DNA from 3 places in the Actinoallomurus sp. NPDC052308 genome. Region 2 is predicted to be linked to each of the others. Evidence: riboswitches for the same ligand, from Rfam matches in the RefSeq annotation. Region 2 holds a riboswitch; each other region holds the start of a gene.
What was found. Region 2 has a riboswitch for cyclic di-AMP ahead of AB0L00_RS18135 (CHAP domain-containing protein). Riboswitches for the same ligand answer to the same signal wherever they lie in the genome.
Positions count from the first base shown of each region.

Region 1 (10,105 bases), on a different contig from region 2:
CCCGGCGGCGCACGTCGGCGCGGCGCTGAACTACGACCTGATGCGCTCGCTCAAGGGCGGCCGGCCGTGGCTGCTGATGGAGCAGGCGCCCTCGGGGGTGAGCTGGCGGCCCGTCAACGTCCCGAAGACCCCGGCGCTGCAGCGGCTGTGGTCACTGCAGACGGTGGCGCGCGGCGCCGACGGCGTCCTGCACTTCCAGTGGCGGGCGTCCCGGGCGGGCGCGGAGAAGTTCCACAGCGCACTGCTGCCGCACCGGGGCGTCGCGTCGCCGCGCTGGGCCGGCACCGTGGGGCTCGGCCGGGAGCTGGCCCGGCTCGGCGAGGTCGCGGGCAGCCGGCTGACCGCCGACGTCGCCATCGCCTTGGACTGGGACTCCTGGTGGGCGCTGGAACTGGACGAGCACCCGTCGTCGCGGCTACGGCTGCGCGAGCTGACCGCCTCGTGGTACGCCCCGGCGCACGCCCGCAACGTGACCGTGGACTTCGTGCCGCCCGGCGCGCCGCTCGACGGCTACCGCGTCGTCCTGGCCCCCAACCTGTACCTGGTGACCGAGGCCACCGCGCGGTGGCTGACCGCGTACGTCGAACGCGGCGGACGGCTCGTCTGCGGCTGCTTCAGCGGCGTCGCCGACGAGCACGACCACATCCACGACGGCGGCTGCCCGGGCCCGCTCCGCGACCTGCTCGGCGTGGCCGTCGAGGAGTTCTGGCCGATCGCCGACGGGGACGCGACCGAGGTCGCGACCGGCGACCGGGTCCTCACGGCGACGCTGTGGAGCGAGTGGCTGACCGCGACGACGGCCGAGGTGGTCGGGGCGTACGCCGCCGGCCCCCTGACCGGCCGCCCCGCGATCACCCGCAACGACCACGGCGCGGGCCGCGCCTGGTACGTCGGCTGCCACCTCGGCGAGGACGTCGGCGTCCTGCTGGACGCGGTGTTCGCCGACGCGGGCGTCCGGCCCGTGCTGGCGGCCCCGGACGGCGTCGAGGTCACCCGCCGCGACGGCCCGGACGCCTCCTACCTCTTCCTGCTCAACCACGGCGGCGCGGACACGGACGTGCCCGTGCCCGACGGGGTCGAGCTGCTGACCGGCACCGCCGCGCGGGGCACGCTCCGGCTGCCCGCGCTCGGGGCGGCGGTGCTCAAGACGGCCTCGCCCCAGCGGCCGCTCCATCCCCACGAAAGGTGACCATGCGTCGATCGTTGCACGCCCTGGCCGGGCTCTCGCTCGGCTCGGCCCTCGTCATCACCGCCCTGCCCGCCGCGCAGGCCGCGCCGCCACCCGCCGGGCCCGCCGGGTACGCCGACGTGCTCGACCTGCACGGCGTCCCCGCGAACGCCCTGCCCGCCGACGTCAGCGACATCAACGTGTTCGCCGACCAGGGCGCGTGGCACGCCTACGCGCTGCCGAAGGACCCCTCCACGTACGGCGCGTTCTCCGGGCCGATGTACATCGCCCAGGAGTACCCGTGGTGGCTGAGCAAGGCGTTCTCCCGCATCCGGCTGCGGGAGAACGGCCGGGACATCGACCTGGCCGCCGCGAAGAAGCCGGTGCTGACCGCGCTGCCCGGCCTGCTGCGCCAGTCGTACGACCTGCCCGGGCTGCGCCTCACCCTGGAGCTGCGGTTCGGCAGTGACCGCAGCGCGCTCGTGCGGGCGTACCTGGAGAACACCGGCACCACCGCGCGCACGCTGGAGGTCGGCTGGAGCGGCGCGCTGCTGCGGCCGGACACCGAGCCGATGCGCGGCGCCCCGTCGCTGCGCGCCACCGGCCAGGGCGTCGCCGTCGACTTCGCCAAGGTCCGGAAGGTCTGGGACTACCTCACCGACGGCACCGAGCGGTTCGAGGTCGTGCACGCCGAGCCGGTCCGCACCACGGTCACCGGCGACTCGTACGTCACCGAGCTGGCCCGCCCGCGCACGGTCGCGCCGCACCGCACCACCGCGCTGACCTGGACCGAGACCTACACCTTCACCGCCGCGGAGCGGGACCGGGAGACGCCGGTCGTGCGCGACCTGCTGCGCCGGCCGGAGCAGGCCATCGCCCGGGGTGACGCGCGCTGGCGCGGCTACGTCACCGCCGCGACCCGGGGCGTGCCCGCCGACCGGCGCCGGGCCGTGGTCAAGTCGGTCGAGACGCTGATCACCAACTGGCGCGGCGCGGCCGGGATGCTCAAGCACGACGGCGTCACCCCGTCGATCACCTACAAGTGGTTCACCGGCGGGCTCTGGGCCTGGGACACCTGGAAGCAGGCGGTCGGCACCGCCCGGTTCGCGCCCGCGCTCGCCGAGTCGCAGATCCGGTCGATGTTCGACTACCAGGTCCGCCCCGACTCGCCGACCCGCCCGCAGGACGCCGGGATGATCCCCGACTGCGTCTTCTACAACGACCCGGCGCGCGGCGGCGGCAACTGGAACGAGCGCAACTCCAAGCCGCCGCTGGCCGCCTGGGCGGTCTGGGAGGTCTACCGGGCGAACGGCGACACCGCGTTCCTCAAGGAGATGTACCCGAAGCTGGTCGCCTACCACGACTGGTGGTACCGCGACCGGGACCACGACCACGACGGCCTGGCCGAGTACGGCGCCACCGTCGACCCGGCCAACGACAGCACCGAGGAGCGGCGGCAGGCGGCGGCCTGGGAGAGCGGCATGGACAACGCCCCGCGCTTCGACGCCGCGCTCGGCACGAGCGTGGTGGACAACCGCGACGCCAACGGCCGCCTGGTCGGCTACTCGCTCAACCAGGAGTCGGTCGACCTGAACTCCTACCTCGTCGCCGAGAAGGGCTACCTGGCGGCCATCGCCGCGCGGCTCGGGCACCGGGCGGACGCCGCGCGGTACACCGCGCAGGCGCGGACGCTGGCCGCGACCATCCGGGCCAAGATGTACGACCCGGCGACCGGCTTCTTCTACGACACCGACCTGACCACCGGCCGGCGGCTCGTCGATCGGGGCCGGGGCATCGAGGGCGCCGTCCCGCTGTGGGCCGGCGTCGCCGACGACGCCGAGGCGGCGCGGGTCCGGGCCAGGCTGACCGACCCGGCGGAGTTCGCCACGAAGGTGCCGTTCCCGACGGTGGCCAAGAGCTCGCCGTACTTCGCCGCGCAGGAGTACTGGCGCGGGCCGGTCTGGCTCGACCAGGCGTACTTCGCGCTGGCCGGCCTGCGCCGGTACGGCTACGGCAGGGACGCCACGGCGGCGGCGGACCGGCTGTGGCGGTCGGCCGACGGTCTGCTCGGCGACGGTCCGATCATGGAGAACTACGACCCGCTGACCGGAGAGCCGCTGAACTCCACCAACTTCAGCTGGTCGGCGGCGCTGCTGCCCGGCATCGCCTGAGCGCGACCGATCGGTGAGATCACGGGCCCGCGGCCTCGGCCGGCCGCGGGCCCGTGCACGTCCATGGCGAGCGGCTCCGGGACACGTCCGTGGCGAGCGACTCGGGGACACGTCCGTGGCGAGCGGCTCCGGCATCCGCGGGACCGGCCTTCGAAGCCGCGGGCGACCGGAGTCAGCCGGTCTTCGGGCGGGCCCGTTCGATGATCGCGGCGAAGTCGGCGCCGGCCGGCAGGGTTCCGAACGCCCGGCCCCAGTCGCCGTCCAGGCGGGAGGCGCAGAAGGCGTCGGCGACCGCCGGGTGACCGTGCCGCACCAGCAGCGAACCCTGCAGCGCCAGGGCGAGGCGCTCCACGATCCGCCGGGCGCGCAACTCGATCGTCGCGACGTCGGCGAGGGAGTCCTTGACCTCCCGTACGGCGGCGTCCAGCCGGGCGTCCGCGCCCGAGGCCAGGCCGACCTCGTCGAAGAACGTCTCGACGGTCTCCGGCTCCTTGACCATGGCGCGGAGCACGTCGAGTGCCGAGACGTTCCCCGAGCCCTCCCAGATCCCGTTGAGCGGCGACTCGCGGAACAGCCGCGGCATGCCGGAGTCCTCGACGTAGCCGTTGCCGCCGAGGCACTCCAGGGCCTCCGCGGCGTGGGCGGGCCAGCGCTTGCAGACCCAGTACTTGCTCACGGCGAGCCCGAGCCGCTTGAACGCGGTCTCACCCCGGTCGGTCGCCCCCGCCAGGCGGAGCATCAGCACGGTCGCCGCCTCCGACTCGACGGCCAGGTCCGCCAGGACGTTGCGCATCAGCGGCTGGTCGACGAGGTACCGGCCGAAGGCCTGCCGGTGCGCGGCGTGGCGGGCGGCCTGGATGAGGCCCTCGCGCATCCCGGCGGCCGCGCCGACGACGCAGTCGAGCCGGGTCATGTTGACCATCTCGATGATGGTGCGGACGCCCCGCCCCTCGTCGCCGACGCGCCAGGCGACCGCCTCCTCGTACTCGACCTCGGCGGACGCGTTCGAACGGTTGCCCAGCTTGTCCTTGAGCCGCTGCAGGCGGATGGCGTTGCGGGTGCCGTCGGGCAGCACGCGGGGCAGCAGGAAACAGGTGAGGCCCTCCGGCGCCTGCGCGAGGACGAGGAACACGTCGCACATCGGCGCGCTCGTGAACCACTTGTGGCCGGTCAGCAGGTACGTGCCGTCGGGTTGCGGCACCGCCCGCGTCGTGTTCGCCCGGACGTCGGACCCGCCCTGCTTCTCCGTCATCGACATGCCGGCGAGAATGCCGCGCTTGTCCGCCGGGGTCCGTAGCCCGAAGTCGTACGTGTCGGACGTCAGCAGCGGTTCGTACTGCCGGGCCAGCTCGGGCGCGTGGCGCAGCGCCGGTACGGCGGCGTAGGTCATCGAGATCGGGCAGCCGTGCCCGGCGTCGACCCGCCAGACGTAGAACTTGGCCGCGCGGGCGACGTGCGCCCCGGAGCGTTCCGTCCAGGCGCGGGCGTGCAGCCCGTGGCCGACGGCGACCCGCATCAGCTCATGCCAGGCCGGGTGGAACTCCACCTCGTCGACGCGCCGGCCGTACCGGTCGTGGGTCCGCAGCACCGGCGGGTGCTCGTTGGCGAGCCGGCCCCATTCCCGGGCCTGCTCGGTGCCGGCCAGCCGGCCCAGCTCGTGGACGGCCTCGGCCGCCCAGCCACCGCCCTCCCGGAAGATCCCGTCGAGAAGAGCCGGATCGTCGGCCACGTCATGGCCGATGAGCGGCGGGACCTGGTTGAAGACCTCATGTGTTGGCACTGACCGCTCCGATGCTGCGCTGGGCGAAGGAGGTGAGATTGAAGATCAGGTCGGTCCGGACCCGGTCGCGCGCCGCCGCGTCCGTACGGGTCGGCGAGGCCGGGCCGGCGGGCGGATACGGGTCGGCGGGCCGTGTCGCGCCGACCGCGAGCGGGCCGACGAGGGCCTCGCCGATGGCGCCGACGAGCGCGGCGGCGCTGACCTCGACGTCCTGGTCGGGGAGTTCACCGGTGGCGATGCCGCGGCCGATGAGCCCGGCGAGGACGGCGGCGTACGCCCGGCGGAAGACCAGCCGCTCGGCGTCGACGGCGGGGTCCACCGGCTCGGCGAGGAGCGCGTACGCCATGCGGGGGGCGCGCAGGGCCCGGCCCGCGAAGGTCTCGATCACCGCCGCGACGCTCTCGGCCGCCGGCCGCGCCGGCGACGCGGCGCGCGCGAACGCGTCCACCTCGCGTTGTGAGGCCACCCGGAACACCTCGGCGACCAGCTCGGACTTCGACGGGAAGTGGCGGTAGACGCTGCCGGTCGCCACCCCCGCCCGCCGGGCGACGGCGGCGATCGAACATCCGGCGTAGCCCCGCTCGGCCACGACGGCCAGCGCGGCGGCGCGGATGCGCTCCCGCGACGCGCTGAGCCGGGCCTCGACGCGGGGCGTACGGCGGTACGGCACACAAGGATTGAACCTCAGTTCACTCCTTCCCGGCAAGCCTCGTCACCGGAGACAGAACAACGGCGCGGGATCCCGAGAGGGGATCCCGCGCCGTCCGGCCGGCAGGCGAGGGGGAGCGGGTTACGCCTTGCCGGTGGCTGTGTCGTAGCCGGTGCCGGAGTGGCGGTAGACGCCACCCTTGCCCAGCTCCAGCACCTGGAACTTGATGGTGATCGAGTTCGAGGCGGTGCCGGTGAGGTGCTGCATCATCTTCTCCGACAGGTCGATGAGCGCCGGCGGGTTGTGCTGGGCGACCGCCCACTCCGCAGGGCCGAAGTCATCGACGACTCCGATCTCGCTCTTGCCGTTGTAGGTGATCTTCACCTTCGTGCCGAGCGGCCAGTACGGGCTGGCGATCGTGTGGTACGACATCGGTTTGCCCGACGCCGTCGAGGGGTCCCAGAAGGACGTGGCGGTGGAGACGCCACCCGGCAGGGCCGCCGCCTTGGCGTCTTTCTTGGCGTTCTTGGGGTCCTTGTCCTTCTTGACCGCCACGAGCATCCGGTCCTGGGCGGCGCTGTCGACGCGCTTCTCGGCCTGGGCGGGGGCGTTCTGCGCCTGCGGCGCCGACGCCGCCTCCGAGGTACCGCCGTAGGCGAGGGCGGTGGTCACGCCGCCGCCGGCGAGAGCGACACCGGCGGCGATACCGGCGATGGCCTTGGTCGAGAACCTGATCATCGCTTTCCTTTCGGGGGGCATGGGGGCATAGGGGGATGAGGGCATGGAGGTACCGGGGGAGGGTGAGGAGAGATCCGGGGAGCGACCCGGGAAGGGGGCGGCACGTGCCGCGTCGCCGACGGCGGCACGGCACGCGCCGACGGGTGAATTACTGGGGGTACTCCGGGTAGCCGTAACCCACGACGGTGGAGGTGTTACGCGTCCGGACCTTCACGGCGTCGTCCGTGTTGCCCTCGACGGTCTGGATCGTTCCGTCGCCGTTGTCCTTGATGACCAGGCCCACGTGATCGATGTTGTCGACGCCGCTGCCGTTCCAGGAGAAGAAGACGACCGCGCCGGGCTTGGGAGTGGTGCCCCAGCGGCCCTGCGAGATGAACCACTTGGCGTGGGAGGGGGTGAACGCGTCGCCGCCCATGCCCTTGACGCCGAGCTGGTCGCCGACCCAGGTGACGAACATGTCGCACCAGGAGGCGTTGGCGTAGTCGTTGACCGACCCGCCGTCGCGCGCGGCGCCGGCCTTGGCGTACGGGGTGGTCATGAACCACTGGTTGAACTTGCTGCCGCCGGTCGCGTCCTCGGTCGTGCCGACCTGGGAGGTGGCGAGCTTCACGACGTCCGCCGCGGTGGGCAGCTTCTTCGCCTTCTGCTCGGCGACGGTGTGCACCTTGATGTGCGGGTTGTCGTTCACCGGGCGGGCGTGCTTCGCCTTACCCGTACCAGGTGCGGGTACCTGACCAGCCTGGTGGGCGGCGGAGCGGGACGCGGTGGGGGTCTGCGCGGAGACGGCGGGCGCGGCGGTGGCGACGGCCATCGCCGCCGCGCCGGCGGTCACGGCACCGGCGACGAGGCCGGTGAGGCACTTCTTCGGTGCAAAGCGGGGTTTGGCGTGTCGAGGGGACACGGGGGGTACTCCTTCGGCTTCCATGCCGCTTACCGGGTTAGCTGACGGGTTCGGGCGTGGAAGCTGCCCTACGGCACGAGAGACGTGCCGATTCACCCCGGGACTTCTTGTGGGTCCCCGGTTCCGCGATGTGCGGATTCAGCGGGTCGCCCGCTTACGCGGACGGCACGAACAAAGAGACAGGGTCTGGCCGTACGGTCCCAGGGGAGGGACGAACGACCGGATATTCAGGTCAGGGAGGACTCGCGGACGAGGTTCTTAAGCTCCTTACTTCCAGCCGCCTACCGGGTTAGCTGACGGGTTCGGGCGTGGAAGTCGCCCTACGGCACGACAGGTGTACCGATTCACCCCGGGACTTCTTGTGGGTCCCCGGCTCCGTGATCTTCACGGACTCGACGTTGCCGCTCCCGCTCCATATGGATCAAAGGGTTCTCCACGGGAGTGGCGTGATATTGGATATGAACCGTCCGGTCTTCACGGAGGCCCTCACACGCTTCTTCGCGCCGCGCCGTTCGCGCTGGTGGGCCGGCCGTCACCGGCGGGCGTCCGGGAGGCGCATGGGGGGCGTCCGCCGGACTTAGGCGAACATAGCAGACAAATACCGACGGGCCAAATACCCCAGGTTTGCGACATGGCTCACATGATCCATTGGAATAAGTGATCGTTATTGCGCCATGGCCTGCCGTGATCAATTTCCGGATAAGGAAAAAGAATCACGAACCCTGGAAATGATCATAATTGCGGACGGGCCGAAAAGCCTTACGGCATAGGGCGTCGCGGCCAGTCGAAGAAGATCGCTCAGCCCGGCGTCCCGGGCGGCGGGAGGAGACGCCGGGCCCGGTGTTCCGGCGGCCGCGGAGAGGCCCGGCGCGGGGTCCGGGCGGCCGGAGGAGAGGCCCGGTGCGGGGGTCCGGCCGGCCGGAGGAAGGTCGCTCAGCCCGCGGCCGCGACGAGGTCGGCCCGGACGAGGGCCTCGCGATAGCGCTGCACGGCGATCTCCGCCAGCTCCGGAGCGGCGCCCAGAGCCGGTGAGACGGCCACGGCGCCCGCCGCCAGGGACTCGTCCCGCACCTTGTCCGCGAAGAAGCCCGGGGCCAGGAAGTACGACGCCACCACCACACGCCGCGCCCCCGCGGCGTACAGCGCGCGTACGGCCTCGGGGGGCGTGGGACGGGCCGCGGAGGCGTACGCGGGGACGACGGCGCGCCAGCCGCCCCAGTCGCGCGCCATCCGGCCGATCGTCGCGTTCGCGGCCGGATCGCTGGAGCCGGCCGCGGCGAGCACCACGGCCGTCTCCGGGTCCGGCCGGACGCCCACCTCGGCGAGCCGCCGTTCCAGGGCGCCCGTCATCAGCGGGTGGGGGCCGAGCGTGGCGCCGTAGTGCAGCGCCAGCTGCGGGTGGGCCGCCCGAGCCTCCCGCAGCGCGCCGGGGATGTCGGTCTTGCTGTGATAGGCGGCCGTGAGCAGGAGGGGGAGCACGACGGCCTCGTCGGCCCCCTCTCCGACGAGACCACCGAGCGCCTGCCCCGGTGCGGGGGGAGCGTGGTCGAGATACGAGGTCACGACCCGCACCCCCGAGGAACGACGTACAAGATCAAGAAGTTCCTCGACCGTCGCCGCCGCACGTGGATCACGGCTCCCGTGGGCCACCGCCACCAGGGGGACCGCCGCCCGGCTGCTCCCGGCTCTCACAGGTTGATGCCGCATTCGGTCTTTCCGGTGCCGGCCCAGCGTCCGCTGCGCGGGTCCTCGCCCGGCGCGACCTGCTTGGTGCAGGGCTCGCAGCCGATGGAGGGGTACCCGTCGTACTGCAGCGGGTTCACCAGGATGCCGTGCTTCTCGATGTAGCCGTGCAGGTCGGCCTGGCTCCAGCGGGCGAGGGGGTTGACCTTGACCTTGCCGCGCGCGGCGTTCCACTCGACCACGCGCGCGCCGCGCCGGTGCGAGGTCTCCTCGCGCCGGATCCCCGTGATCCACGCGAGGTACGGCTCGAGGGCACGGTTCAGGGGCTCGACCTTGCGCAGGTGGCAGCACAGGTCCGGGTTCCGGCCGTACAGCCGGGGCCCGAGATCGCGCTCCTGCTCGGCGACGGTACGCGAGGGGGTGACGTTCACGACGTTCACCGGGTAGACGGCCTCGACCGCGTCGCGGGTGCCGACCGTCTCGGCGAAGTGGTACCCCGTGTCGACGAACAGCACGTCGATGCCGGGGCGGACCTTGGAGGCGATGTCCACCAGCACGGCGTCCTTCATGGACGACGTCACGCAGATCCGGTCGCCGAACGTCGCGATCGACCAGCGGATGATCTCTTCGGCGGAGGCGTCCTCCAGGGCGTCCGCAGCCGACTCGACGATGTCGGTGAGGTCGAGCGCCGCGGTGGGGCGTTCGAACAGGAGCGTCATGCCGAGCCCTCCCCTCGGGGAGCACCCGACGAGCTGAGCGCGCCGAGCCCGATGAAGCGGAGCCGGAAGGCCCGCGTGCAGGCACGGCAGTGCCAGCCGCCGTCGCTCTCGTACGGCTCCAGGTCCTCGTCTCCGCAGTAGGGGCAGTAGAAGGGGACGGCTCGTTCGGTCACTTCAGGTCACCTTCTTCCGCACGCTGCACCCACGCGGCGAAGGACTCGCCGTCGGCCTTGTTCTCCTGGAACCTGCGCAGCACCCTCTCCACGTAGTCGGGCAGTTCCTCGGCGGTGGTCTTC
Region 1 covers NZ_JBFAUM010000003.1:497,003-507,107, forward strand. The annotation lists gene AB0L00_RS13660 (beta-galactosidase) at 1-1,189, shown strand, start outside; gene AB0L00_RS13665 (trehalase family glycosidase) at 1,192-3,339, shown strand; gene AB0L00_RS13670 (isovaleryl-CoA dehydrogenase) at 3,512-5,119, opposite strand; gene AB0L00_RS13675 (TetR/AcrR family transcriptional regulator) at 5,106-5,789, opposite strand; gene AB0L00_RS13680 (hypothetical protein) at 5,910-6,506, opposite strand; gene AB0L00_RS13685 (CHAP domain-containing protein) at 6,655-7,407, opposite strand; cyclic di-AMP (ydaO/yuaA leader) riboswitch at 7,420-7,561, opposite strand; cyclic di-AMP (ydaO/yuaA leader) riboswitch at 7,669-7,815, opposite strand; gene AB0L00_RS13690 (sirohydrochlorin chelatase) at 8,341-9,114, opposite strand; gene AB0L00_RS13695 (phosphoadenylyl-sulfate reductase) at 9,096-9,809, opposite strand; gene AB0L00_RS13700 (Insertion element protein) at 9,806-9,982, opposite strand; gene AB0L00_RS13705 (nitrite/sulfite reductase) at 9,979-10,105, opposite strand, start outside.
Region 1: it holds a riboswitch for cyclic di-AMP, as region 2 does, so the genes downstream of both, AB0L00_RS13685 (CHAP domain-containing protein) here and AB0L00_RS18135 (CHAP domain-containing protein) in region 2, are expected to answer to the same signal.

Region 2 (10,105 bases):
GCCCGCCGGAGTTTCCGTCACCGGGGACGATCACCGGGTTCCGGTCGTACGGATAGTCGGGGTACAGCTGGTCGACGCGAGCGGGGGACACCTTGGTCGCGGCGATCGCGCGGCCCAGCTCCTCGTCCATGTTGCTGCGCAGGTCCCAGGCCATCGCCTTCAACCAGGACAGCGAGTCGACGGCGGTCCACGGCTCGGGGTGGTAGCCGCCGCGCTGCAGGCCCAGCACCGAGTACTCCAGGCTCTGCGTGGCGGTGTTCCGGTGCCCGGCCAGCCAGGCGTTCACGCCCTGGGCGTACGCGTCGAGGTAACGCCGGGTGTCGGGCCGCAGCAGCGGCAGCTCCTGCTCGGCGACCCGCCGCCAGCCGAGCGTACGGACGACCTTGTCGGTGTCGAGGGTGGTCTTGCCGAACAGTTCCGACAGCCGTCCGGCCGTGATGTGCCGCCGGAAGTCCATCTCCCAGAACCGGTCCTGCGCGTGCACGTACCCCTGCGCCCGCATCAGGTCCTCGGCGTTGTCGGCGTAGATCTGCGGAACGCCCCACCGATCCCGGAACACGGTGACGTCCGCGCCCAGGCCGGGGACGGTGACGCGCCCGCCGACCTGCGGGTACGACCGCCGGACCGTCCACCACCCGTACAGCGTGAGCACGAGCGCGAGGGCCAGGAGCACGGCCAGGATGCGGACCGCCCAGCGGGCCGGACGCGGCAGCCGGGCAAGCGGCGCAAAACGGGCCATTGACCTTCCTCACGCCAGAACCGGGATGATCGCGTCAGTAAACCATCCGGGCATGCCGGCCGCCCACGCCCCGAACCAGCGGATTCGGCGCGCGGGCGGCGGGTGGGACGGGTTTCCGGCTACTGGGCGTACTCGGGGTAGCCGTAGCCGACGACGGAGTCCTTGCTGCGGGTCCGGACCTTCACGGCGTCGTCGGTGTTGCCCTCGACGGTCTGGATCGTTCCATCGCCGTTGTCCTTGATGACCAGGCCGACGTGGTCGATGCTGTCGATGTCCTTGCCGCCGTTCCAGGAGAAGAACACGACCGCTCCCGGCTTCGGCACACTGCCCCAGCGACCCTGGTCGTGGAACCACTGGGCGTGCGCGGGAGTGAAGGCGTCACCGCCGAGTCCCTTGATTCCCGCCTGGGCGCCGACCCAGGTGACGAACATGTCGCACCAGGACGCGTCGGCGTAGTCGCTGATCGACCCGCCGTCGCGCGCGACTCCGATCTTCGCGTACGGCGAGGCCATGAACCACTGGTTGAACTTGCTGCCGCCGGCGGCGTTCTCGGTGGTGCCGACCTGGGACAGGGCGACCTTCAGCGCCTCGGCCGCGGTCGGCACCTGCTGCCGGCCCTTGTCCGAGCCCTGGGGATCGGCGTCCAGCCCTCTGCCGGTAACCTGTGTCACCTGACGTCCCTGGGTGGACGGCGCACCCACGGGCGCGCGACCGGCCTGCGCGGGGAGCGAGGACGCCTCGGCCGGGTCGGCGGCGAAGATGAACGCGGCCAGACCGGCCGCCGCGATGCCCGACAGGGCTGCGGTGATGCGTGCTCCGGATCGTTCGAGTCGAGGGGCAGCGGACACGGGGGTACTCCTTGCTTCCATGCCGCTTACCGGGTTAGCTGACGGGTTCGGGCGTGGAAGCTGCCCTACGGCACGAGCGGAGTGCCGATTCACCCCAGTAATACATTTGGGTCCCCGGTTCCACAGTGGTGTGGATTCAGCGGATCGCCCGAATTCGGGCGGCTTATACAAGAGACTGCCGGGCGGTCGCCATCGCGATGGCGGTGGATGGGGTCAGGGGATGGGCGCGGGCAAGGTTCTACTCCTTACTTCCAGACGCCTACCGGGTTAGCTGACGGGTTCGAGCGTGGAAGTCGCCCTACGGCACGGGGGATGTGCCGATTCACCCCGATGATGCGGTGGGTCCCCGGCTCCGTGAGGTCACGGACTCGGCGTTGCCGCTCTCGCGTACGCACTCCGCGGAGCGCTCGGCGGTAGCAGCGCGATTTGGATATGAACCGGCCGGGTCGGGCCCCGCTCGGGCAGGCGTCTTGTGAACGCCCTATCGCCTGGGTCGGCAGGCCGGCCGTGGCCGACGGATATGCGGGCGACGCGTGGGGAGCGCCGCGAGAGTTATTGGAACATAGCAGGACAAAACACTCACTTAAAGATGAGTTTACGTGATGTGGGTCACTTGCCGCACGCAATACCAGAGGTCGGGACTGCGAGCTGTATACGCCCGTGATTGCAGTGGCCATTGTTATTGATGTGACTGGTGTTACTCGTTTCGAGGGACCATCGCCTCTGGCCCGCACCGGTGTCCCGGTGAATCGTGGAAGCGAGGGGGAAGAGCCATGGCCTTCATTCACCGATTCGACGATGACTGCCCGCGCGAGGAAGAGGTCGAGATACAGGCCGGACCGGTCCGGCTGGCCGGCACCCTGGTCGTCCCCGAACCACCGCTCGGGTTCGTCATGTTCGCCCACGGCAGTGGCAGCAGCCGCCGGAGCCCACGCAACCGCTTCGTGGCCACCGCGTTGAACCAGGTGGGGCTCGGGACGTTGCTGTTCGATCTGCTCACCGCGGCAGAGGAGGCCGACCGCGCCAACGTGTTCGACATCGAGCTGCTGGCCCGGCGCCTGATCGACACCACCGCCTGGCTGTGCGCCCGCCCCGAGGCGAGCGGGCGGCGCGTCGGCTACTTCGGCGCCAGCACCGGAGCGGCCGCCGCGCTGTGGGCCGCCGCCGAGCCCCGGTCGGACGTCGCCGCGGTCGTCTCCCGTGGCGGCCGGCCCGACCTCGCCGCACCCCGCCTCCGGCAGGTGACCGCACCCACGCTGCTGATCGTCGGAGGCCGGGACGAGGTCGTAATCGAGCTGAACCGCCAGGCCCAGGCCCTCATGCGCTGCGAGATCCGGCTCGAGATCGTTCCGGGCGCCACCCATCTGTTCGAGGAGCCCGGTGCCCTCGAGGCGGTCGCGGAGTTGGCACGGGAGTGGTTCCTCGACCACCTCGCGCCGATCGGGCAACGCCCGCGAGGGGCCTGAACGGGCCTCACCACCCCCGGCGGCCGCCCATTCGCTGCGAGATCCTGCAGATCCTGTGCTTCTTCCGGCAGAAGGCCACTTGAGTATTGGTCCGTCCGCTCACGTTGGTATTCGACACCTGCTGCAGGCCGCGATTGACGGTGGGGCTGAGCACGGTCGTGTAGTTCTTGTTGAACTTCCCATTCCCGACGTGCATGGCGACGCGCACCCATTTGCCATGGCCGTCGCCTCGGGGCAGGGCGCCCATCCGCTCGAGCCGCCCGATCGCCACCTGGCTCGCGCGCGCCTGCGGCGGCGCGAGCACCCAGGAAACGCCGCATATGAGGACGGCGAGTGCGAGGGCGCGCCCGTTTCCGGACGGCCGGGCAATGGACCTCTCATCACGGCGACGAACCATTCGTGGAACACCTGGCTTCTCGCGCCCTTCGCTGGGCGCGGCTCGGTGGACATCCGGGACGTCGGCTTCTATACCCCGCGCACGACATGATCCCGTCACCGGCCCCCGACGCGGTCAGAACATTACCCGCCCTTTCACCGCCCATGCCGCAGCGATCCGGCGTGCGGGCATCGGCAAGAGGACGCTAAGCGGCCTTCAAATCTTTCTCATCCCGACAATGAACCGTTGACTTCCGAAGTCACTGTGATGTCATCTGAAATCGGGACATACATCTAAATGTTCTCAAATGACGCGCGTGGCTGCCGAATCGTCGCGCGCGAGCCGTACCGAAGGAGGTATCTTCCATGGGTATTTCGCGCCGGATGGGAGTAGCGATCTCTGGCCTGGCCTTCGCGGGAGCAACGGTCGCGACGCTCGGCGCAGCCGGGCCGGCAAGCGCGCAGACGGCGACGATCACCCCGCAGCACTCCGTCACCGCGAGTTACTCCCGCGTCACTCGGCACCGGCACGGGCGCGCGTTCCTGCGACACAGGCGCGCACACCTGCGGTACGGGCGCGCGCCCCTGCGGCGCTGGCGGACGACGAGCGGCACGACGAGTAGTTACTCGTACTCCTACTACAAGCGCACGTCCTACTGGTACTGGTGGGGCGGGTGCGGCTGCTGCTGCTAGCGAGGTGAACGGCGGAACGGCAGTGCTACCGGTCTGATTCCTCGTGACGGCCCGCCCCGGGCTCCCCCGGGGCGGGCCGTGCCGGACGTGTCATCGCGGCCGGTTCGGTTACTCCTGAGGCCGCCCCGCCCCGGCGCATGACCCCCTGGGCGGTGGTAGGGCTAGAGGTACCTTCGAAGTACCGCCGGCAGGATCGATCCGTCACCTGCCCCGTACGTAACGTGACCGCCATGAGCGATCATCGTTTCGGTAACCGCAGGCGTCTCACCACCATCGTCGCGCTGACCTGCCTCGGCATCCTCGGCGCCGCCGCCGCGCCGAGCGGCGCGCTCGCCGCGCGCACCGGCCGGACCGGAGGCGTCGTCCAGCAGCGGCTGAACCACCTCGTACGCGACGACGGATTCCCCGCCGCCCGAACTACACGTCCCTCTTCGCGAACGGCTTCCTGCCCTACCAGCACCGCTACTTCGAGCCCCGTGAACTGCTCGACCTGGCTCTCGCCAAGAAGGCGGACTTCCCTCCGGCACGAAGTGGGAGTACAGCAACACCAACTACGTCGTCGCCGGGCTGCTGGTCGAGAAGATCACCGGGCGCCCGATGGCCGAGCAGATCACCGATCGCGTCATCACGCGCATCGGCCTACGGCACACCGACTTCCCGGGCGTCGGCGACCAGACGATCCGCCGGCCCCACCCGGAGGGGTACGCCAAGGACGATCCGAAGGCGCCGCTCACCGACGTGACCGAGTCGGATCCGTCCATGGGCTGGGCGGCCGGCCAGCTGATCTCCACCCCGAGCGACGTGGACCGCTTCTTCACCGCGCTCCTCGCCGGTCGGCTGCTCGCGCCGGCACAGCTCAAGGAGATGCGCACGACCGTCGCCGCGCCGGAGATGGGGAAGGGCGTCCGATACGGGCTCGGCCTCATGAGCACACCGCTGAGCTGCGGTGGCGTCGCCTGGGGCCACGGGGGCGACATCCCCGGGTACTCCACGAGCAACGCCGCCACCGAGGACGGCCGCGCCGTCACCATCGCCGTCACCGAGCTGCCCACGGACCTGGCCCAGATCGGCCACCTGAACGCGGCCGTCGACGCCGCCCTGTGCGAGTAGCAGGCGGCATTCGCCTGTGGGCCGGTGGTAGGAAGCCTCTGAGGAACTCGCGAGGAGGGTCACTGATGATCGAGACGTCGTACCTCACGGTGGACGGCCTGAACGCCTACCTGGCGCGCCCGGAGGGTGGTTCCGCCGCCGGCATGCTCCTGCTTCCCATGCTCACAGGGATCGGCGAGCAGGTCCGGGAGTTCGCCGACGACCTCGCCCGGGCCGGCGTGACCGCGCTGAGCTGGGACCCGTGGCACGGGGTGAGCAGCGACAACACTCCGATCGGTGAGCTGCGGGCGCAGATGGACCGGCTCGACGACGAGGTCGTGCTGACGGAACAGCGGCGGCTGCTCGACCATCTGCTGGGCGAACTCGGTTGCGGCAGGGCCGGCGTGATCGGCTGGTGCCTGGGCGGCCGGTTCGCCCTGATCCTCGGCGGCCGCGACGAGCGGCTCGCCAACGTGGTCGCCTACCACCCGACCGTCCCGGGCACTCCGGCCCCGAACCACACCGTCGACGCGGTCGAGCACACCGCCCGGATCAAGGCGCCGGTCATGATGCTCTATCCGGGCGCGGACGCCCTGGTTCCCCTCCGCAGCTTCCAGCGCCTGCAGTCCGCCCTGCAGTCGCGCGAATCCGGCGCGAGCATCGTGCACGTCTACCCGAACGCCGCGCACGGGTTCAGCGCCCGCAGTCGCCGAGACGATCCGATCAACGCCGAGGCGTTCGACATCTCCTGGCCCCAGGTGCTCGACTTCGTCCGGGTGACCACGGCCGGGTGACCGGCACCGGCTGACCGGCACTGGGTGATCACGGCCGAGTGAACACGGCCGGGTGACGGAGCGCCTGGACGCCCGGGGCGGCGCCCTACTGTTCCCGTCTCGCCGGTCCCGCCGTGTCCAGGGCGACGCCGGCCTGGTCGGCGAGGGTGACGGCGACCAGACGGGCCTGAAGCGACGGTCGCTCCCCCGGCACGGGACTCAGCATGAACCGGCCCTGGAAGTGACCGTTGCCGAAGGCCCGCAGCTCGACGTCCGCCTCCGGCCAGCCACGCCGTTCCACCTCCCAGCGCCGGCGGCCGACGATCAGGCCGCCGTCCTGCTCCAGCCGCGGCGGATGGCCGAGCAGCGAGCCGTACTCGAACCGGCACGCACGCAGGTGCAGCAGGTCGCCGAGCTCTCTCCGGACGTGGTCGACGACCGCGTCGGCGGAGGTCGCCCCCTGCGCCAGCCGGGCGGTGTCATGGATCCGGGCGAGGTAGCCGGCGTCCGTGACGGTGATCACCTTGAGGCGCCGGGCGCGGGCGGCAAGTTGGGAGACCGCGAGGCCGACCGCCAGCAGCAGCACCGCGGTCTGGACGTCGGCGGCCCGGTGGATGAGGAGACTCTGGTAGGGCGGGGTGAGGAAGAAGTCGAACCACACGGCGGCCGACAGGGCGGCGAGCGCGCCGGCCGGCCGGTTGCCGAGGGCGGCGACCGCCACGACGACCACCACCAGGATCAGGGCCAGGTTGGTCCTCGACACGCCGGTACGGAACGGCAGCAGGACGAGCGCGACCAGCAGCGGACCGGCCAGCGCGGCCGCCACGGCGATGACGTCGCGATACCGGTGTCCGATCATGCCGCACCTCCCGCCTGTCCGGACGCCTTGGGCGGCGACCCGCGCGCTGGGCGGAAGCCGGTCGCGCCCGAGGCTGCGACGGCGTGGACCGGCGCGCCGATCGTCCCCTAACGAGGAGTACCCGCGGGCCGCCACCGACTACCGGCCCCGCAGGCGAGGCAGGGCCTCCGCGCCGTCGCTCCGCCCGGGAACCTCGCCGCCGAGGAGAACACTCCGGCCCGCATATCGCTCATTATTAGGTTATCCGCGCCGGAAAACCGCGCCGACAGTGGCGCTATTCACACGCTCGGTAATTGCTCTGTATCGTATTACTCACGTCATTAGTTGATAGTTCACCTAATGGCGGCCTCGTCGGCGTCGAGTGCCGAATGGCCGGCCGGAGGCGTGCCCCAGGCGACCGGCAGCCGGTCCACGCCGTACACCGCCGAGCGCTCACGGGTCGGCACCTCGGCCGCCGGGACGGCGAGGCACAGGTCGGGGAAGCGGTCGAACAGCGTGGTCAGCGCGATGCGCAGCTCGGCCCGCGCGAGGTGCTGCCCGAGGCACTGGTGGATGCCGTGGCCGAACGCGAGGTGCCCGGTGGCGGATCGCCCCAGGTCGAGGTCGTCCGGATGGGGGAAGCGCTCGGGGTCCCGGTTCGCGACCGGCAGCGCGAGCACGACCGTCTCACCGGCCGCGATGACCTGGCCGTCGATCTCGACGTCGGCGAGCGCGGTGCGTCGTACGTCGAACTGCAGGATCGACAGGTAGCGCAGCAGCTCCTCGACCGCACGCTCGGCGACGTCGGCGTCCTGGCTCAGTCGGGCACGCTGGGTATCGTCCGTGAGCAGCACGAACGTCCCGAGGGCGAGCATGCTCGACGTCGGCAGGTGCCCGGTGGCCAGCAGCACCATGCCGAGGTTGGTGAGCTCCTCGTCGGTCAGGTCGCCGGTTGCGGCGGCGTGCGCCAGCAGCCCTTCCTCGTCCGGACCGCCCGCGCCCGTGCGCAGCCGCGCGATGAGGCCGCGCACCGTCCCGGTGATCGACATCACCGCCTCGACGGCCCGCTCCGGGGTGGAGTCCAGGTCGTTCATCACCGCGGTCGCCGCCTGGATCGCGTGGCGGTCCTCCGCCGGCACGCCCAGGAGTTCGCAGATGACCAGGGCCGGGACCGGCACGGCGAACGACGTGACGAGATCGACGGGCGACCCGCCGGCCGCCATCGCGTCGAGGGCCTGTTCGGTGTACCGCCGGATCGCCGGGGTCAGCTCCGCGACGCGCCGCGGACCGAAGTGGCGGCTGAGCAGGCGGCGGTACCGCGTGTGCTCGGGCGGGTCCATGTGCGGGAAGATGCCCGGCTCGGCGGGGGCCGGCCGCTCGTGCGCGCGTTCGCGGCCCACCGGCTGATGGAGCAGCTCACGCCTGGTGCTGAAGCGCGGATCGGCGAGGACGGCCCGGGTCACGGCGTATCCGGTGGCCACCCAGCCGAGGTGCCCGTCCGGGTAGGCCAGCCGGCTGAGCGGGGGGCGTCGCCGCAGCTCGGCGGGCGGGTCGAAGGGGGTGGGCCGATCGGTCTCCAGCGGACGGGCCGTCCGGCCATCGGTCATCCGACCACCTCCCGGCCGGCTCCGGGCAGTCGTCGGCCCGGAGCATGATCATCAGCGCCGCTGATTATGCATGACAAGTCCGAAAAAACACACCACTAGTCATTTCCGGACCGTCCGATTAGCATCGGCGCTGACCGAACGGATCACATCTTCTAACACGTCGGGCGAACGGGCCGTCGCAAATATCGCAGGTCCGTGATCGGTGACCCGGCGTCTCCTTCCTCACGCTCACTGTCATCCCCATAGAGGTGTCAATGGCGGTTCGGCATGCTCACGTCGCGGTCGTCGGCGGTGGACCGGTGGGGCTCATGCTCGCCTGCGAGGTGGCCCTCCACGACGTGCCGGTGGTCGTGCTCGAACGACTGCCCGAGATCGAATGGCGCCCCAAGGCCGAGGGGATCACCGGCCGGGCCGTCGACATCATGGACCGCCGCGGCCTGATGCTCGGGGTGACCGAGACCCCCACGGCGCCGCCGACGGCCGAGCAGCAGGCCCGCGTCGCCGCAGGTGAGCGACGGCCGGACAGCCTGCTGCCCAAGGAGTTCCCCGGCGCGCGGCACTTCGCCAGCATGTTCCTGCTCCGCCCCGAGTCGCCGGACCTGCTGGTGCCGCAGCAGTTGCTGGAGGAGGACCTGGCGCGGCGCGCGACGGAGCTGGGCGTCGAGGTACGGCGCGGTCACACGGTCACCGGGTTCACCCAGGACGACGACGGCGTACGTCTCGAGGTCGACGGTCCGGACGGACCGTACGAGCTGGCGGCGGAGTGGCTGGCCGGCTGCGACGGCGGCCGCAGCACGATCCGCAAGCTGTCCGGGATCGCGTTCCCGGGCACGGACGGGGTCACGACCGGGTACCGCGCCTTCGCCGACATCGACGACCCCGACTTCCACCTGCCCGGCTGGTTCCGCAAGGACCGCGGGCTCCTGGTGTACGAGGAGGGGCCGCCCCGATTCATCACGCTGGAGTTCGACGGACCACCGGTGAACCGGGACGCGCCGATCACGCTGGAGGAGTTCCAGGGCTCGCTGCGCCGGATCAGCGGCACCAAGGTGACGGTCACCGGGATCACGAAGATCACCCGGTTCACCGACAACGCGCGGCAGGCGGAGACCTACCGCAGCGGGCGGGTGCTGCTGGTGGGCGACGCGGCGCACGTCCACTCGCATTGGAGCGGTCCAGGGCTGCGGCTCGGGCTGGGCGACGCCGTCAACGTCGGCTGGAAACTCGCCGCCGTCGCGCGCGGCTGGTGCGACGAGGACCTGCTCGACACCTACACCTCCGAGCGGCATCCGATCGGCGCGCAGACGCTGGAGATCCAACGGGCCTCGATCGCGCTGATGCGGCCCGGCCCGCACGTCGACGCGCTGCGCCGCCTACTCCGGGAGCTGCTGCTGCGCGACGAGGCGAACCGGCAGCTCACCGCCCTGGTCGACGACCTGCACATCTCCTACGACATGGGCGACCCGGCCGCCGCGAGTCCGCTGGTCGGCCGGTACAGCCCCGATCTGCGCCTGCGGGGCGCCGACGGGACGGTACGGGTCGCGGAGCTGCAGCGGAACGGCCGGGCGCTGCTGCTCGACCTGCGCTCCGACCAGGAACTGCGCGCCCTCGCCGAACCCTGGTCCGACCGGGTCGACGTGGTGACCGCCGAATGCGCCGAGCCTCCGGCGGACGCCC
Region 2 covers NZ_JBFAUM010000005.1:211,225-221,329, reverse strand. The annotation lists gene AB0L00_RS18140 (penicillin acylase family protein) at 1-739, opposite strand, end outside; gene AB0L00_RS18135 (CHAP domain-containing protein) at 859-1,587, opposite strand; cyclic di-AMP (ydaO/yuaA leader) riboswitch at 1,596-1,739, opposite strand; cyclic di-AMP (ydaO/yuaA leader) riboswitch at 1,827-1,971, opposite strand; gene AB0L00_RS18130 (dienelactone hydrolase family protein) at 2,361-3,053, shown strand; gene AB0L00_RS18125 (hypothetical protein) at 3,061-3,450, opposite strand; gene AB0L00_RS18120 (hypothetical protein) at 3,795-4,121, shown strand; gene AB0L00_RS18115 (serine hydrolase domain-containing protein) at 4,689-5,231, shown strand; gene AB0L00_RS18110 (dienelactone hydrolase family protein) at 5,297-6,004, shown strand; gene AB0L00_RS18105 (DUF4118 domain-containing protein) at 6,090-6,842, opposite strand; gene AB0L00_RS18100 (cytochrome P450) at 7,175-8,428, opposite strand; gene AB0L00_RS18095 (FAD-dependent monooxygenase) at 8,683-10,105, shown strand, end outside.

Region 3 (10,105 bases), on a different contig from region 2:
AGGGCGTACCTCCTGCGCCGGAGGCTCTCGCGGTCACCGGCCCACCCGCCCGGACGTCGTCTTCCTCATGACCGCGGCCTCCTCCGTCACCGGCACCCTCCATCTCCCCGGTCCCTGATTCAAACAGGAAGACGAACGGCCGCTGATCCCCGAACCAGGGGATCCGCCGTCCCGTCCGGCCGGACGGGACGGGCGGCGCTGACGCGGGGCCGGACCGCCGCGGCGGCTCCCGGACGGCGGAGCCCGCCGCGACCGGTGGCGGCCGGGCGCGGGGACACGGCATCCGACCTGCGCCGACACGGAACGTACGGTGACGGGCGGACCGCCGCCCGCGACCGGCCGGGATCCGATGTGGGGGCACGGGCGGCGTTTCGCCCCCTGAATCCCACAGTGACCGGTTCCGGCCATGTGGGTGCCGACTCAGAACGGCGTGAGGGTCACCGTCACGGACGTCGGCGCCTCGTCCTGAATGTAGGAGGCGTGGCCGGCCACGTCGTCGAAGGCGAAGCCGTACGCGGCGCCGTCCGCGCTCGCCTGGTGCATCGCCCGCGCGTAGTGGTTGGTCACCGGCACCCGGTAGTACCGGGCCGGGTCCGCGGCCGGCTGGCGCGGCTCCGAGAGCAGGGTCGACCGGTTGAAGGCGGCGCCGAGGATCGCGGCGACCGGCCCGGTGACGCCGTCGTTCGGCGCCGCGAGCGCGCCGTCGCAGAACAGCACGTCACGGGTCGACGGCCGGGCGATGGACGCGGGGGTCCGGGCCCCGCCGGTGAAGGACAGCCGCTCCCCGGTGACCGTCCCGGTGTACGTGCCGGCGTCCGTGCGGACCGTCAGCGGCGTGCGCCGGTACTCGTTCCAGACCGCGTCGATGTAGGAGTCGTAGTAGTCCGCCGGGAAGAGACCGGCCTCGACGCCGTGCCCGGGCGCGATGACCCGCAGCCGGTCCCCGACGACCAGCCGGGCGAACTCCGGGCGCGCGGCCACCGCGGCGAAGATCCGGTCCCTGCCCCCGTCGACGAGGGTGCCGGTGGTCCGGGTACGGGCGCCCGCGAGCCGGATGGCGAGCGGGACGCTGAACATGTCGACCATCGTCGTGTTGCAGAACATGCCGGCGTCGTTGTGGGTGAACTCGATCCAGTCGTGGAGGATCCGGTAGTTCGGGTCCGCGCCGACCCAGCCGGCCGGATACTGCAGGGCCGGCCTGCCGTTCCCGTCGGTGACGACCTTCAGCCGCAGCCGGTCGCCGATCGAGAAGTAGACCCGGCCCGACATCTTCGGCAGGACGACGGTCGCTTCGCCGGAGTCCCGGAACGGGATGGCGTAGTCGGTGAACCCGCCGGGCCCGTTGTCCGACGCCGCGCACGGGACGAACGCGCCGTCCGCCGTCACGCGCCCCTGGGCGCCGGTCGCCGGGTCCACCCCGACGACGTACATATGGATCGACGCGTCGGCGTACCTGCCGGTCCGGTTCACCGCGGTCAGCGGCAGGCCGCCCGTGGTCGCCGCCGTGCTCCGGGCCCGCGACGACGGCGCGCATCCCGTCGTTCCGCCGCCGAACGCGAGTGCGCCGAGAGCGGCGGTCGACGCGAGGAACGACCTTCTGCCGATCATTCTGCTGTGCACGAGTTCCCTCTCCTGTCCTGAGACCGCGTCCGGCGTTCAGCGAAGCGGCCGGGGAACCGCCGTGGCAGGTGCTTAAGGCCCGCTTCAGGATTGGTTAAGGACGTGATGAACGAGGACGCGGCGGAACAGGGCCGGGAGCGGCCGTCCGGCGAGGATGGACGGGCGTGCCACGGCGCCGCAGGCCGTTCGCGGCCTGCGGCGTCGCAGACCGCCCCCGAGGAGGTATGTGACGACCCCGCGCACCCTGTCCCTGTCCGTCCTGGCCGCGGCCACCGCCGTCGTCACGATGGCCGGCCCCGCCCCCGCCTGCCCACCCGGCGGCGACGACGAGACCCGGACGAGCGAGCCCGCCGTCCAGCAGGACGTCGTCGCCCACCGGATCCGCTCCGTCCCGCTGCCGCCCTCCGCCGCCGTCAAGGGAGTGCGCCTCGCGGCCACTCTTCCCGACGCCAAGGGCGCGATCTCCCTCGGCTTCCTGACGTACGGGCACCGCACGGTGATGTACGTCTCCGGGACCTTCGGGCTGAAGACGTACGACGTGACCGACCCGGCCGCGCCGAAGGCCCTCGGCGCGCTGTCCATGCCGGGCATGTGGGAGACGGAGGACACCGAGGCCGACCCGCGGCGGAAGCTGGTCTTCATGGCCCGCGACCCGCGCGCCTTCGGCGGCAACACGCACACCGGCGAGTCCGGGATCTACATCGTGAGCCTCGCCGACCCCGCGAAGCCGGTGCAGCAGGCGTACGAGAAGGTCCCCGCCGGGCACACGACGAGCTGCGTCGACGACTGCCGTTACCTGTGGACGGGCGGCCCCGCCAGGGCCGACTGGATGCCCGCCGACTGGGGCGGCCGCCCGGTCTGGGTGACCGACGTAGCGGACCCCCGCCATCCGCGGACGTTCCCGCAGCCGATCGAGCTCGGCCGCGACGACGGGAAGACCGACTACGTCCACGACATCCAGGTCGACGCGACGGGGGTGACGTGGGCGTCCGGCGCCGGCGGCGTGCGCGGCTACTGGACCCGGGGGCGCCACTGGGACCCCGTCCGGCGCACGACGCGCGTGGCGCGCGCCTGGGACCCGGTGCCGTACGCGGGCGGCGGTGTCAGCGAGACCGCCGCGCCGTCGAGGTTCATGCACAACTCCTTCCGGCCGGTCGGCTCCACCGCCGATGAGGCGCCGGGCCACGGCGACCTCGTCTACATCACCGAGGAGGCGTTCAACCCCGGCTGCGCCGACGACGGCCGGCTGGTGATCGCCTCACTGCGCGGTTCGTACGACGGGGAGGGCTGGCGCTCGACGCCGGAGGAGCCGTTCCGCCTGCGGACGGTCGGGACGTGGAGCGTGGCGGGCCAGGAGGGCAGCCGGACGGACACCGGCGACTGCTCGGCCCACTACTTCGACGTCCACCACGGCCTCCTGGCGCAGTCCTTCTACACGCAGGGGACCCGTCTCCTCGACGTGCGCGACCCGGCCCGTCCGAAGCAGGTGGCCTATTACCGGCCGGCCGACGCGATGTCGTGGGCGCCGTACTGGCACGCGGGATACCTGTACGTCGCGGACAACGATCGCGGCATCGACATCCTGCGCCCCGAGGTGCGCTGAGCCGCATAAGGGCGGTTTTCGGACGGGCGGTCGCGGCGTCGACGCGCCGCCGCCCGGACCTCGGCTGAGGAGAGCCCGACCCGAGTGCCGTGTTCGTCACTTTTTCCTGGTGGCGGGCGCGACACTCGCCTTTCCCGCCCGTCCCCCCTTTCCGGCTTCGCCGCACGTGAGAGTGCCTTTTCGGACGTTACCCGGCTGGACGCACCCACGCCCGGCTACGCTCGGTGAGCGAGCGATGCCAGACTTTCGTTTCCGAACGCGTTGCCGTTGTTGCGAGAGTTCGGCTAGATTGCGCCGAGATCGGGCTGTGACCAACCTCCAACCAGGGGGTTGCAGACCGACCGCCGAGTCCCGGCGACGCAACCAGCGTCGTGGGAGCCGGGGACCCATCAGTCCCTCGGGGTGAATCCGTCACGCACGGTAGGGCTACCTCTGGCCCGAACCCGTCAGCTAACCCGGTAGGCGGTAAAAGGGGAGCGAATGGATTCAGTAGGTCAGAAACTGCTAGAGGTCGCCAAGGGCCAGCTCGGCTATCACGAGAAAGCCAGCGGTTACACCAAATTCGGCGACTGGTACAGCAAGCATGTTGACAAGGACCCCGTCTACAAGACGTCGGCCTGGTGCGACATGTTCCTCGCGTGGGCGGCCGACAAGGCCGGCGTCGAGGACTGGACCGGCCAGTTCGCCTATACCCCCGACCATGCCAAGTGGTTCAAGAAGCAGGGCGCCTGGGGCCACAAGGCCGAGCCCGGCGCGATCGTGTTCTTCTCGTGGTCGGGCGGCAAGAGCATCGGCGACATCGAGCACGTCGGCATCGTGGAGCGGGTCGATGGCCACACGCTGCACACCATCGAGGCCAACCACAACAACGCGCTGATGCGCGCCACCCGGGACATCAGCCAGGTGGTCGGGTTCGGCTATCCCTCCAAGGTGAAGGTGAAGGCGGCGCCGGCCGTCGAGCAGACGGCCCAGACCGACCAGAACTACGCCCCGAAGCACGCCGCGCCGCCGCCCGCCGTCAAGGAGATCGGCAAGGACGTCCAGGCGCAGGTCGACGCGCACACCACCGCGGCCCACGACCCGGCCGCCCCATCGTCCCCCCTGCCGGACCAGCAGGCCGCCCTGACCGGGCTGCTCGCCGTCGTGCTGTTCGGGACCGTGGCCCTGGCCGTCGGCAAGTCGAAGGTCAAGGTGCCCGTCTCGGCGCCGAACGTCCGGGTCCGCAAGCGCGGCAAGCACCACCGCACGCCGGTCGAGCTGCCCGCCGAGGTCAGCGTGGCCGACCTGGAGGCGGCCGACGCCAGCACCCAGCTCATGCCGGTCCTGTCCGCCGAGGCCGCCGCGAAGGCCGAGGACCAGGAGTTCTGGGGCAAGATCTCGGAGCTGGAGGAGGACGTCGAGCTGGCGTTCTGGAACACCCTGCACGCCGCGGTGTCGCAGAACGGCTCGATCGAGTCCGAGACGGAGTCGGAGTCGGAGTCGGAGTCCGTCCTGTCCTGAGCCTCGCTCGCCCGAGCCGCGCCGCGCGCGGCATCGTCCGTACGGTCCCCGTCCGCTCCCCTTCCGGAGGCGGGCGGGGATCGCGGTGTCTAGGCGCAAAGGACCAGCCGCCCATCACCCGGAGTGACCATCCTGGGATCCCCCGGGCCATCTCCGCATGTTCTCGTTGGACGCTCCGTCACCATCCGTTAATCTCCAGCGAGTCGTCACCGGCCGAGAGACGGCCGGACCGCCGAATCGCCCGTCGCGCCGTGGCGCGCCGGGGAACCGGGGACCCATTCGCGGAGGCAGGGGGCGTCTCCTCGCCTGCGCATCGGGGTGAATCCGCGTCCGTCGCCGACGGCTCGCGGTAGGGCTCCTTCTCGTCCGAACCCGTCAGCTAACCCGGTAGGCGGCCTGAGGAGAGGAGCACCTGGATGGATCGATTCCGCACCGCGGACACGCACGACCCTCTTCATCCCGGGAAGGGAACGGCCCGCCGTACGGCGGTCGCGACCTTCGCCCTCGTCATCGCCGGACTCACGCCGCCCGCGTCGGCCGCGCCGGCCGACGCGGCCCGGCCAGGCCCGCGCATCGACGCGCTCCGGCAGCAGGCCGGCCAGTTGAGCGACCGGCTCGAGCAGCTCACCGAGCAGTACAACGGCCTCAAGGTGCGCCTGGAGCAGGCCCAGCGCGCGGCCGTCATCGCCGGTCAGACCTCGGCCCGCGCCGCCGAGGCGCTGAAGGCCATGCAGCGCAAGGTCGGCCGGTTCGCCGCCATCCGTTACATGAACGGCACGCACGACGACGCGCCCGCGCTCCTCGCGTCCTCGAACCCGCGCGCGCTGCTGGACCGGGCCACCACCCTGCACTACTTCACCCAGCAGGACGACGGCGAGATCCGGCAGCTCACGCAGGCCATCCAGAACGCCCAGTGGACCGGCCAGGACGCCCGCGACCGCGCCGCGCAGGCGGCCCTCCTCAGGAACCGGCTCGCCGGGCAGCGCGCCACCATCCGCACCGCGCTGGAGAAGGTCCGCAAGCCGCTCCTGCAGGACGCCGTCGAGCGCGCCGGCAAGGGCGAGAAGGTGCCCGCCATCCCCGGCGGCCCCGGCAGGGCGGTCGGCGCCGTACGCGCCGCACTGACCCAGCTCGGCGTCCCCTACGTCTGGGGCGGCGCGACGCCCGGCCAGGGGTTCGACTGCTCGGGCCTGACCATGTGGGCCTACCGGCAGGTCGGCGTCAACCTGCCGCACTACGGCGGCGACCAGTGGAACGCCGGCGTCCACGTCTCCCGGGACCAGCTGGAGCCGGGAGACCTGGTCTTCTTCTACTCCGACATCCACCACATGGGGATGTACATCGGCGACGGGAAGTTCATCCACGCGCCGCACACCGGCGACCACGTCCGGGTCGCCGACCTGTCGACCCGGCCCTTCGCCGGCGCGGTCCGCGTGGTCTGAGGCGACCACGCGGACCGGGGCTCACTTCCCAACGCGGTACATCTCCGCGACCATGAACGCCAGGTCGAGGGCCTGGCCGCGGTTGAGGCGGGGGTCGCAGGCCGTCTCGTACCGCTGGTGCAGGTCGTCGTCGACGATGTCGTGGCCGCCGCCGACGCACTCGGTGACGTCGTCGCCGGTGAACTCGAGGTGCACGCCGCCCGGGTGGGTCCCGAGCGCCCGGTGCACCTCGAAGAAGCCGGCGACCTCGTCGAGCACGTCGTCGAACCGGCGGGTCTTGTACCCGCTCTCCGACTCGAAGGTGTTGCCGTGCATGGGGTCGCAGATCCAGGCGACCTGGGCGCCGCTCGCGGTGACCTTCTCCACCAGGGCGGGAAGGTGCTCGCGGATCCGCTTGGCGCCCATGCGGGTGACGAAGGTGAGGCGGCCGGGCTCACGGTCGGGGTCCAGCCGCTCGATGAGCGCGAGGGCGTCCTCGGCGGTCGTGGTCGGGCCGAGCTTCACCCCGATGGGGTTGCGGATGTGCCGCATGAACTCCACGTGCGCGCCGTCGAGCTGCCGGGTGCGCTCGCCGATCCACAGGAAGTGGGCGGAGACGTCGTACGGCAGGCCGGACCGCGAGTCGATGCGGGTCAGGGCGCGTTCGTAGTCCAGGAGCAGCGCCTCGTGGCTGGAATAGACCTCGACCCGGTGGAACTCCTCGGGGTCCGCCCCGGCGGCGTGCATGAACGCCAGCGCCCGGTCGATCTCGCCGGCCAGTCGCTCGTAGCGCCGGCCCGCGGGGCTCTCGGCGACGAAGTCGTGGTTCCAGGCGTGCACCTGGCGCAGGTCGGCGTAGCCGCCCTGGGTGAAGGCGCGGGTGAGGTTCAGCGTGACCGCGGCGGCGTGGTAGGCGCGCAGCAGCCGCTCCGGGTCCGGCACGCGGCTCTCCGGCGTGAAGTCGAACCCGTTGACGATGTCGCCCCGGTAGGCGGGCAGCTCGACGCCGTCGCGCACCTCGACCGGCTTGGACCGGGGCTTGGCGAACTGGCCCGCCATCCGGCCGATCTTGACGACCGGGACGCTCGCGGCATAGGTCAGGACGACGGCCATCTGCAGCAGGGTCTTCAGCTTGTTGCGCACGTCGTCGGCGGTCGCGCCGGAGAACGTCTCGGCGCAGTCGCCGCCCTGCAGGACGAAGGCCTCACCGCGTGCCACCGCGGCGAGATGCCCCTTGAGCTGGTCGCACTCGCCGGCGAACACCAGCGGCGGCAGCTTGGACAGCTGCGCCGCGACGTCTTGGAGCCGGGCGGGGTCGGGCCAGTCGGGCTGCTGGGCGGCCGGAAGGTCACGCCAGGATTCGAGGAGGTCCACGAGACCCAAGGGTATCGAGCGGGTCACAAGCCCGGGTCATGCAACCTGCGTATTCCGCCCTGTTTCCCGCATCTCCGCCCCTGCTACGGCGATCCGCGGTATGACGGACCTCGCATCACTACGGCGATCCGCGGTGTGACGGGCCTCGCGTCGGCCGCCCCGAATCTCTGAGATGATGGGCCGATCCCGCAGATCGCCGACGACGCATGAGGTTCTGACATGAGCACGAACGGCCGCGCCTATGACATCTGGCTCCGCAAGCCCGAGGAGGCCCAGCAGCTCCTCGAGTCCAAGCGGGCCGATCTCGACGGTGACGGTCTGTCCCTGCTGTCCTGGCTGGTCCTCACCAACGAGCGTGACGACAGGAAGGCCGAGCAGATCGCCCACCAGGCGATCGCGGCCGGTGGCGACACCCGGTTCGCCACGGCGGCGCTCGCCGAGGCCTTCAAATGGCGTGGCGACTATGGCCGGGCCGCCCAGATCGTCCGGCAGGCCCGCGAGAAGTACCCGACGATCCCGTGGTACGCCCTGACGCTGGCCGACGTCCTCAAGGACGGCGGGTGGATCGACGACGCCGAGGCCATCCTCGAGTCGGTGGTCAACGACTCCCAGCTGCGCCGGCACGCGCTCAAGCGCCTGTCGAAGTGGGCGGTGGACCGCGGTGACAAGCCGCGCGCCCTGAAGTACCAGACCGAGCTGATCGCGCTGGCCCCCGACTACCTGGTGTACGCCTCGGACTACACGCTCCTCGCGTCGCTCCGGCTGGAGGCCGGCGACCCTGCGGGCGCCCGGGACATCCTGCAGCGCGGCGCGGCGATCTACCCGCGCAACAAGCCGATCAAGGAGATGCTGCACCAGCACTTCGGCGAGCTCGCGCCGGAGAAGGCGCCGAACATCCCGCCGGTCGACGAGCGCGCGGTCGGTGCCCAGCGCGTCCCGATCAAGACGAAGATGATCACGCTGCGCACCGGCATCCTCCCGATCATCCAGGAGGCGACGCAGGGCATGCTGCGGCCGGACGACATCCTCGCCCTGTCGGAGAGCCCCGCGTCGGCCGGTCAGGGCCGGATGATCCCGCTGGAGCTCATCACGCCGGAGGGCATGGCCAAGCAGCTCAGCAAGTTCGTCGGCAAGATCGGTCCGCTGCACAGCCCGGCCGGGATGCAGGGCGCGATCCTCGAGGCGGGCCGCGCGAAGGTCCTGCTCGGCGCGGCCGCGGGCGCGGCCGGCAAGCTGGTCGGCAAGCGCGGCTGGTTCTACCGCGTCGCCGGCCCCGGCGCGGCCATGATCGACGACGTGGCGGCGGCCCTCCCGCCGCACGACCACCACCTGCTGTTCGGCCCCGGCCGGCCGGACAAGCTGTCGGAGGACCTGTCCGCGGCGCTCGGCTGCCACGTCTGCGTCGTCGACGCCAACCACCTCACCGGCGCGTGGGTGGTCGGGGCCTCCAAGGGCGTCGACCGCAAGTGGGTGGAGAAGGTCCTGTCCGACAACCCGGCCGGCAACGAGGACGAGCAGACCCCGATCGTGCTCATCCGCAAGATCTGACCCCGCGATCCGGCTCCGCGCCGCGGCTTGCGGCCGCGGCGGCCCGGGGTCGTCGCGAACGGCACGGAAAGGCGCCCACCCGGTCTCCGGGTGGGCGCCTTTCGGCGTGCCGCCGGACTCCACCGGCGGCGCCGACGCGGAAGTGGACCGGCGAGGGCGCGGGAATGGCGCCCCTGTGAAAGGCCGGTGAAATCGAGCCGCCGCGGGGCGGCGTCCTCCCGCCTGCGCTCTAGAGTCGTGGAACCGCTCACACGGGGAGGGTCCACGGGCGGCATGCTGACCATGATCCAGGCGATCGCCGAACTTATCGCGCAACGCCAGGAGAACGTTCTCCTGGGGCTTCTCATCATCCTGCTCGTGACCAGTCCCCTCGCCGACCGGTACCTCGTACGGCGCAGACGGATCACGTACCGGGTGCTCTACAACTCGAAGATCGGGCTCAGTCCCGTGGCGCTGCACGACGGGGACGACCACTCGACGGTGACGGACCCGAGGCTGCGCGAGTACGCGCGGACCTTCGACCGGCTCAGCATCGTCATCATCCGCGTCCGCAACACCGGCGGCTACGACATCGAGCCGTCCGACTTCACCAGGCCGCTGTCGTTCACCTTCAAGGGCCGCGTGATCTGGAACGCGCGGATCTCCGACGCCAGCACCGATCGGCTCCACGACGCGGTACGGGACCGGCTGGAGTTCTTCGCCACGACCCCCGGAGGCGGGGTTCCGAGCAGTGGGGCACCGGGCAACGGAGGTCCCGACGTGCGGACGCTCCGCGGATTACTGGCCGACCGCCTGACGGCCCTGGTCAAGAGCCCGGCCGCCGCGCAGCCCGAGGAGAACATCCGGCAGTGGAACGGCGTCCGGCTGACGGGCCTCTCCCTGGAGCGCCGGCAGCGCTTCAAGCTCGTCGTCGTACTGCGCGAGGAGGGCGACCCGGCCGAGGGCACCGTCAGCAAGAAGATCCAGGCGGACGGCGCCCTGACCAGCGGCTGGGTGAAGGACGAGAAGCGCCAGCGGAGACTGGGCTGGCCCGTGGCGG
Region 3 covers NZ_JBFAUM010000003.1:682,000-692,104, reverse strand. The annotation lists gene AB0L00_RS14545 (beta-1,3-glucanase family protein) at 421-1,608, opposite strand; gene AB0L00_RS14540 (hypothetical protein) at 1,847-3,223, shown strand; cyclic di-AMP (ydaO/yuaA leader) riboswitch at 3,556-3,703, shown strand; gene AB0L00_RS14535 (CHAP domain-containing protein) at 3,704-4,723, shown strand; cyclic di-AMP (ydaO/yuaA leader) riboswitch at 4,961-5,134, shown strand; gene AB0L00_RS14530 (NlpC/P60 family protein) at 5,140-6,165, shown strand; gene AB0L00_RS14525 (class II 3-deoxy-7-phosphoheptulonate synthase) at 6,187-7,527, opposite strand; gene AB0L00_RS14520 (tetratricopeptide repeat protein) at 7,738-9,066, shown strand; gene AB0L00_RS14515 (substrate-binding domain-containing protein) at 9,340-10,105, shown strand, end outside.
Region 3: it holds a riboswitch for cyclic di-AMP, as region 2 does, so the genes downstream of both, AB0L00_RS14530 (NlpC/P60 family protein) here and AB0L00_RS18135 (CHAP domain-containing protein) in region 2, are expected to answer to the same signal.